Linked DNA regions of Rhodopseudomonas boonkerdii. The protein of the gene in region 1 interacts with the protein of each later gene in a pairwise test. Links are inferred from orthologs where the notes say so. Each region holds a gene or a part of one and is shown on either strand. Other genes may lie near its edges.

Region 1 (3,161 bases):
CGCGAGGTCTCGCGCGATTGGGTGACCTATGGAGACCCCCCGCACAAGTTCGAAGCGGGGACGCCGATGATCGTCGAGGCGATCGGCCTCGGCGCGGCCATCGATTATGTGAACTCGATCGGCCGCGAACGTATCGCCGCGCATGAGCATGACCTTCTGACCTATGCGGAAGGCAAGCTGCGCGAAATCAATTCGCTGCGCATCTTCGGCTCGGCGAAGGACAAGGGGCCGGTCATTTCGTTCGAGCTCAAGGGCGCCCATGCCCATGACGTGGCGACGGTGATCGACCGCCAGGGCATTGCGGTGCGTGCCGGCACCCATTGCGTGATGCCGCTTCTGGAACGATTCAATGTCACGGCCACCTGTCGCGCATCGTTCGGACTGTATAATACCCGCGAAGAAATCGATCATCTCGCGCAGGCGTTGATCAAGGCACGGGAGCTTTTCGCATGAGTGACACCGCAGAGGCGAAGACGCCGGACATGCAGACCGTCTCCGCGCTGGATCCGGCTGAAACCGAGCGCATGGGCACGGAGATCGTCGCCGCACTGAAGACTGTGTTCGATCCGGAAATCCCGGCCGACATCTATGAACTCGGCCTGATCTACAAGGTCGATATCAAGGACGATCGCGGCATCGACATCGACATGACGCTGACGACGCCGAACTGCCCGGCGGCGGAGGAGCTGCCGACCATGGTCGAGAATGCCGTGGCCAGCGTGCCGGGCGCCGGCATCGTCAAGGTCAATATCGTCTGGGAGCCGACCTGGACGCCGGACCGGATGAGCGACGAGGCCCGCCTCGTGCTCAATATGTGGTGAAGGCTGTCGTGCCGAAGCTGAACGGGGTTATCGAGACAGCACTCTATGTCGATGACCTCGATCGCGCACGGGGATTCTACCAGGGCGTGCTGGGACTTGTGCCGCTCACCAGTGATACGCGATTTGTTGCTTATGATATCGGTGGCCGCAATGTGTTGCTGCTGTTTCATCGGGGCTCCACGCTGGAGACGGTTCGTCTGCCGGGCGGCACCATTCCGCCACACGACGGCAACGGCCCGGTTCATGTGGGCTTTGCCATCGCGGCTGATGACTTGCCGGCTTGGGAGGAGCGGCTCAGCGCGCATGACATCGCGATCGAGGGCAGGACCGATTGGCCCCGCGGCGGACGTAGCATCTACTTTCGCGATCCCGACCAGCATCTGCTGGAGTTGCTGACACCGGGTGTGTGGACGGTCTACTAACCGGGGAATGGTCGAATGATGGAAGCGGAATTCCCGTGTGAGGCCTTCACAGCAGGAATTTCGTGATTAATTTAGACGCATGATGATCGCCGGTGCACGGCGAGAGGAGATGGGTTTCATGAATATCCCCGTGCAGGAGGTCTCCAAGCCCAAGCCGCGTCCGCGGCCGCAGGTGATGCGCCTGACGGACGCCGCGGCGGCGCGTGTGCTGGAGCTGACCAGGCGCGCGGATTCCGAGATCATCGGCTTGCGGGTCGGCATCAAGAACGGCGGCTGCGCCGGCCAGTCCTACACCGTCGAATATGCCCATGACGTGAAGCCGACCGACGAGGTCGTCGAGGACAAGGGCGTCAAGATCCTGGTCGATCCCAAGGCCGTGCTGTTCCTGCTCGGCACCGAGATGGACTACAAGACCGACAAGATGCAGGCGCAGTTCGTGTTCAACAACCCGAACCAGATCAGCGCATGCGGCTGCGGCGAGTCCGTGCAATTGCAGCCGGCGAAGGTGGATTGAACACGTAGGGCGGATTAGCGAAGCGTAATCCGCCGTTCTTCGCCACATGTTCTCGGCCGGCGGATTACGCCTTCGGCTAATCCGCCCTACGGCGGCGTTCCATGTTACACTCCCCCCATGGACCGCGACTTCCTCTCCGAACTGTTCGCCGGCTTCGGGCCGGTGACCATTCGCCGGATGTTTTCCGGCTTCGGCGTTTCCGCTGACGGCATCAATTTCGCACTGGTGCTGCGCGGGGCGATCTATCTGCGCGCCGACGAGAACTCGATTCCGCGTTTCGAGAGCGAGGGCTCGCAGTGCTTTCAGTATGAGATGAAGGGCAAGCTGCGGATGATCGCGTCCTATTGGCGCTTGCCAGAGCGGCTCTATGACGATCCCGACGAAGTGACGGGGTGGGCGCGCACGGCGCATGCCGCGGCGATACGGGCGGCGCTGGCGAAGACCAGCAAGAAGAAAGCAGCAAAGAAGAAAGGCGCCAAGAAGACTTCCAAGCGAAAACCTGCAGCGGGACAGAAGGTCGCGAAGCCTCCGGCTAAAGCCAAGAAGAAAACGAAGAAAGCCAAGTAACTCCGTCCGCATCCTGAGGAGCCGCGCAGCGGCGTCTCGAAGGATGGCGGTATGCTCGCAGCCAGGCCAGCTCGTGGTTCGAGACGCGGCCTGCGGCCGCTCCCCACCATGAGGGGGCGCACGTTCCTCACCATGAGGGACGGATTGAGGCTACGCCACCTGGAACGTGATCTCGTTCTGATATTCCGGATCGACTTCGCAGATCACGCGGTTGCGGCCGTTGCGCTTGGCTGCGTAAAGGCAGGCGTCGGCGCGGCCGATGAGCGAATCCATGTCGTCGCTGCTCGCCAGCATGGAGACGCCGATGGAGATGGTGACGCGGCCGAGAATCTCGCCGGTCGATTTCTTCTTCAGCTCCTTCGACATCACGGCGCGGCGGATGTGATCGGCCACTGTCAATGCCTGGCGTAGCGGCGTGTTCGGCAGCACCACGGCGAATTCCTCGCCGCCGTAGCGGGCGGTGATGTCCTGACCCTTGATGGTCTGCTTCAGCGACATGCCGACAAGACGCAGAACCTGGTCGCCGGTGAGATGACCGTAATTGTCGTTGAACGACTTGAAGTGATCGATGTCGAGCATCAGCAGCGACAGCGGCTCGCCGCGTTCTTGCGCGATCTCGATCGCGGCCATCAGTGCGCGGTCGAAATATTTGCGATTGCCGAGCGCGGTGAGGGGATCGGTCAGGCTTTCGGCACGGATGGCTTCGAGACTCTGCTGCAACACGCTGACTTCGCCGCGCGAGAACAGCAGGCGCTCTTCGAGCGCCTTGTTGGTGTCGTGCGCCTCGCGTGTGGATTTCACCAGGCTTTCGATCACAGCCTTGATGGCGCCGGGATC
Region 2 (3,251 bases), 750 kb from region 1 along the record:
GAGGATCGGGGCGACCAGCGCTGCGGCGAGGCCGACGAGCGCCAGTGTGCCGCCGGAACCCTGACCAGCCATGGTCTGCAGCGACGGCAGGAAGGCGTATGCAAGGAACGCGGCGGCGATCACCCAGACACCGGCAAACAGCGTCGCGAGCGTGTAGACGTTGCGGGCAGGGCGGTTCTTCTGCAGCGCCTGCAGGATCTGGCCGATGGTCTCGCGATCGTCATTGGCGGCGCGCCGGCCGAAGCGGGGTTCCTCAACAGATTCGAAGGCCGGCCGTTCGCCGGTGACGCGGGAATCGAAGCGCGGTTCGTCGAGGTCGGCGGGGCCGGTGGCGGCTGCATTATCGGCGCGCAGATTGGGGTCGCGCGACCCGTCGACGTTCAGGGCCTCCTGAATAGCGGAGAGAGCGACTTCGGTCGGATCCTTGGCCTTCTTTGAATTGTTTGCCATGCTCGTTCCACGCGCCCCCTGTTACGCAACACTACGGAAGTTTCCGCACAAGTCGTGTTCGCTGCCCCCGTCACGGCCCGTTTGCCATGACGCGGAATACACCCCGTCCCACGATCGCGGACTGCCGGTCGCTCGGCTTGTCCACTACTTCCCGCAAACATCCTATTGGCTTGGTCGCGCGAATGAAATGCTTCCGGTTAAGACATTCTTAATGATAGTTAACGGCTTCTCCCGGTAACTATCTGTTAAGCCACGAATATCGCGATTGGCCGTGGAATCGTGGCGAGTTTTCGTCAAAATGCGGGCGGAATGCCGGATCGTGCACAGAACGTTCCGTTAACCAATTCCGTGTTTGGCTCCTGAAAATTGTCGCCAAAACCTCCGGCGGCGGAAATTCCGGGCCAATATCAATGTCGCTTCATCTCGAACGGGTTCAATGGATGCCGTCACCGCCGCTGGTCCCCGATGACGGGCCTTTTGATTTCGACCACCTCAAGCGCATGACCATGGGCGATGCCTCGCTGGAGCGCGAGGTGCTGGCCATGTTTGCGGCCCAGGCGAGCGAGCTGATCGAGAAGATCGTGAAAATGCCGGACAATATCGGCGAGCTGACCCACAAGCTGCGCGGTTCGGCCGAAGCCATTGGTGCCTTCCGGATCACCGATGCGGCCGAATGGCTGGAAAACATGCTGCGGGACAAGACGGATAGCGCCGAGGCGTTGATGACGCTCACGGATGCGGTGCTCGAGGCCCGCGCCGAAATCGACGGCATTCTCAAGCGGTCCTGATCGCTTCTGGGCCGGAGGCCCCGTTACCCCACATTTGCAGATGACGGTTTTGCTGCGGAGCGCTGGCGCTGTCGGGGGCGACCCGTTATAGGACAGCCGTATCTTCTTTCCGGCAGTGCGAGCATCATGGCCAAAATCAACTTTGTCGATCATTCCGGCGAAACCCGCACCATCGATGCGGACACCGGCTCTACCGTGATGGAAGCCGCGATCCGTAACTCGATTCCCGGCATCGAAGCCGAATGCGGCGGCGCCTGCGCCTGCGCCACCTGCCATGTCTATGTGGACGAAGCCTGGACGGAAAAGGTCGGAGCGCCGACCCCGATGGAAGAGGACATGCTGGACTTCGGTTATGACATCAAGCCGAACTCGCGTCTCTCATGCCAGATCAAGATCACCGATGCCCTCGACGGCCTTGTGGTGATCACGCCGGAACGCCAGGCGTAACCGGAGCGCCGCGCTCAAGCGGCGCTGCTATTCCGCATCATCCACGGCTGCATCTTCCCGATCACGTCCGGCGGGATCGCCGTCGGTTGCCGGCTGGCGAGTCCGACCATCACGGTTGTGGCGCTGGCCGACGCGATGCACTTACCGCCGCAGAATACCACCTGTGAGAATGTCAGCGAGGTACGGCCGATTTTTTCGATGCCGGTACCGAGTTCGATGACATTCGGCCAGTGCAGTTCGGCACGAAAATGAATATCGAGCCGCGCCAGCACCCAGCTCAATCCGTCCGGCGTCATTCCGTAAGATGGGTCCTTGGTGAGCATCACCCGGCTGGTCTCGAAATAGCTGGAATAGATCGCGTTGTTGACGTGATTGTTCGGATCGAGATCCATGAAGCGCACATTGTCCGTGAGGCGAAACGGATAGTCTTCAAGGATCGGCGCAGGCGCGCGGGTCGGGGCATTCACGTCAAAAATCTCCAGGTGCTTGCGGCGGTTACAGCGTAGTTGATCGCGACAGGCAAGAGCGCGGCTTGGGATAGAAGCCTGCTGTTAACCAACCTCCGCTACGGTTCCTTAACGACGACGGAGCGGGTTCCTGCCTCACGGGTGCCGCAGCCGCCTCAAGATTGCCGCAAGCGCTGGAGGTCTTCCAGTGACCTCCGGCCCCCTTTTCTTGTGGCAGCATTGCGGCACCGGCAATGAACGGAAATGCGAGGCGCGATCGGCAATCTTGCAAAAGCCATCAACCAGGGTCACTCTTTCGTCGCGCAAGATTGATAGTCCGTCCAACTGCTTGGTTGCCGGACGACGAACTGCGAAGGGGATATTGATGATCCAGTTTCGATCCCGCCAGCTTGCCGTCATGGCAACTGCTGCCACGTTGCTCGCAACGCCCGGTTTTGCCGCCGAGCAGGTTGCAGCAGGAGGTCCCACGGCAGCCGGTCTCTGGCAGAAAATCGAGGATGGCAAACCCGTCGTCTGGGTGTTGATGGTCGATCATGGCGGCGTCTATGAGGGCGCCATCGCCAAGACGTTTCCGAGCGCCGATGACAAGCCCGGCGACGAGATTTGCAGCAAATGCGTCGATGACCGCAAGAACCAGCCGGTGCTGGGCATTTCTTTCATTCGCAACATGCAGCAGCAGGGCCTGAAATACGAGAACGGCAACATTCTCGATCCGCGCGACGGCAAGGTCTACAAGGCCAAGATGAGCGTCAGCCCGGATGGTCGCACGCTCACGGTGCGCGGCTATTGGGGCATTGCGCTGCTCGGGAAGGACGAGACCTGGTATCGTCTGCCCGATGCGCAGATGGCGTCGCTCGATCCGAGCGTGACGGCGAAGTATTTCCCGAACCAGACGGTGGCGGCGAAGCAGACGCCGACGGTGGGAAGCGTCACGGCGAAGCCGCAGCCGATGCGGAAGGCCAGCGCGGCGCAAGTGCAGCAGCCGCAGCGCTGATCGGTTTCAGCATTTGGGGTGGGCCGAACGCGATGGCGTTTTGCCCACCCTTTGTTATTCATGCAGCCGTGCTGCGATGTTCGCGGAACGCTGCTGCGATGGTGC

The links.
Region 2: the proteins of E0H22_RS15120 (region 1) and E0H22_RS18740 interact in binary tests that used the Escherichia coli proteins (3 or more experiments, as listed by UniProt). The link is inferred for Rhodopseudomonas boonkerdii from one-to-one orthologs.

The regions. Positions count from the first base shown.
Region 1 is NZ_CP036537.1:3,307,276-3,310,436, reverse strand. What follows is about bases 219-3,059. They hold E0H22_RS15120 (HesB/IscA family protein), read left to right. Parts: upstream 219-1,361; coding sequence 1,362-1,757; downstream 1,758-3,059. Other genes in these bases: E0H22_RS15110 (GGDEF domain-containing protein), read right to left, coding at 2,475-3,059; E0H22_RS15115 (TfoX/Sxy family protein), read left to right, coding at 1,875-2,324; E0H22_RS15125 (VOC family protein), read left to right, coding at 830-1,243; E0H22_RS15130 (SUF system Fe-S cluster assembly protein), read left to right, coding at 450-821; E0H22_RS15135 (cysteine desulfurase), read left to right, coding at 219-453. In the rest of the region: more of E0H22_RS15135, read left to right, coding at 1-218; more of E0H22_RS15110, read right to left, coding at 3,060-3,161. UniProt on the Escherichia coli protein: Is able to transfer iron-sulfur clusters to apo-ferredoxin. Multiple cycles of [2Fe2S] cluster formation and transfer are observed, suggesting that IscA acts catalytically.
Region 2 is NZ_CP036537.1:4,055,241-4,058,491, reverse strand. Bases 94-3,024 are described here. They hold E0H22_RS18740 (2Fe-2S iron-sulfur cluster-binding protein), read left to right. Parts: upstream 94-1,364; coding sequence 1,365-1,685; downstream 1,686-3,024. Other genes in these bases: E0H22_RS18730 (DUF2147 domain-containing protein), read left to right, coding at 2,517-3,024; E0H22_RS18735 (acyl-CoA thioesterase), read right to left, coding at 1,700-2,152; E0H22_RS18745 (Hpt domain-containing protein), read left to right, coding at 891-1,238; E0H22_RS18750 (apolipoprotein A1/A4/E family protein), read right to left, coding at 94-450. Outside these bases: more of E0H22_RS18750, read right to left, coding at 1-93; more of E0H22_RS18730, read left to right, coding at 3,025-3,146; E0H22_RS18725 (LysR family transcriptional regulator), read right to left, coding at 3,205-3,251. UniProt on the Escherichia coli protein: Ferredoxin are iron-sulfur proteins that transfer electrons in a wide variety of metabolic reactions. Although the function of this ferredoxin is unknown it is probable that it has a role as a cellular electron transfer protein.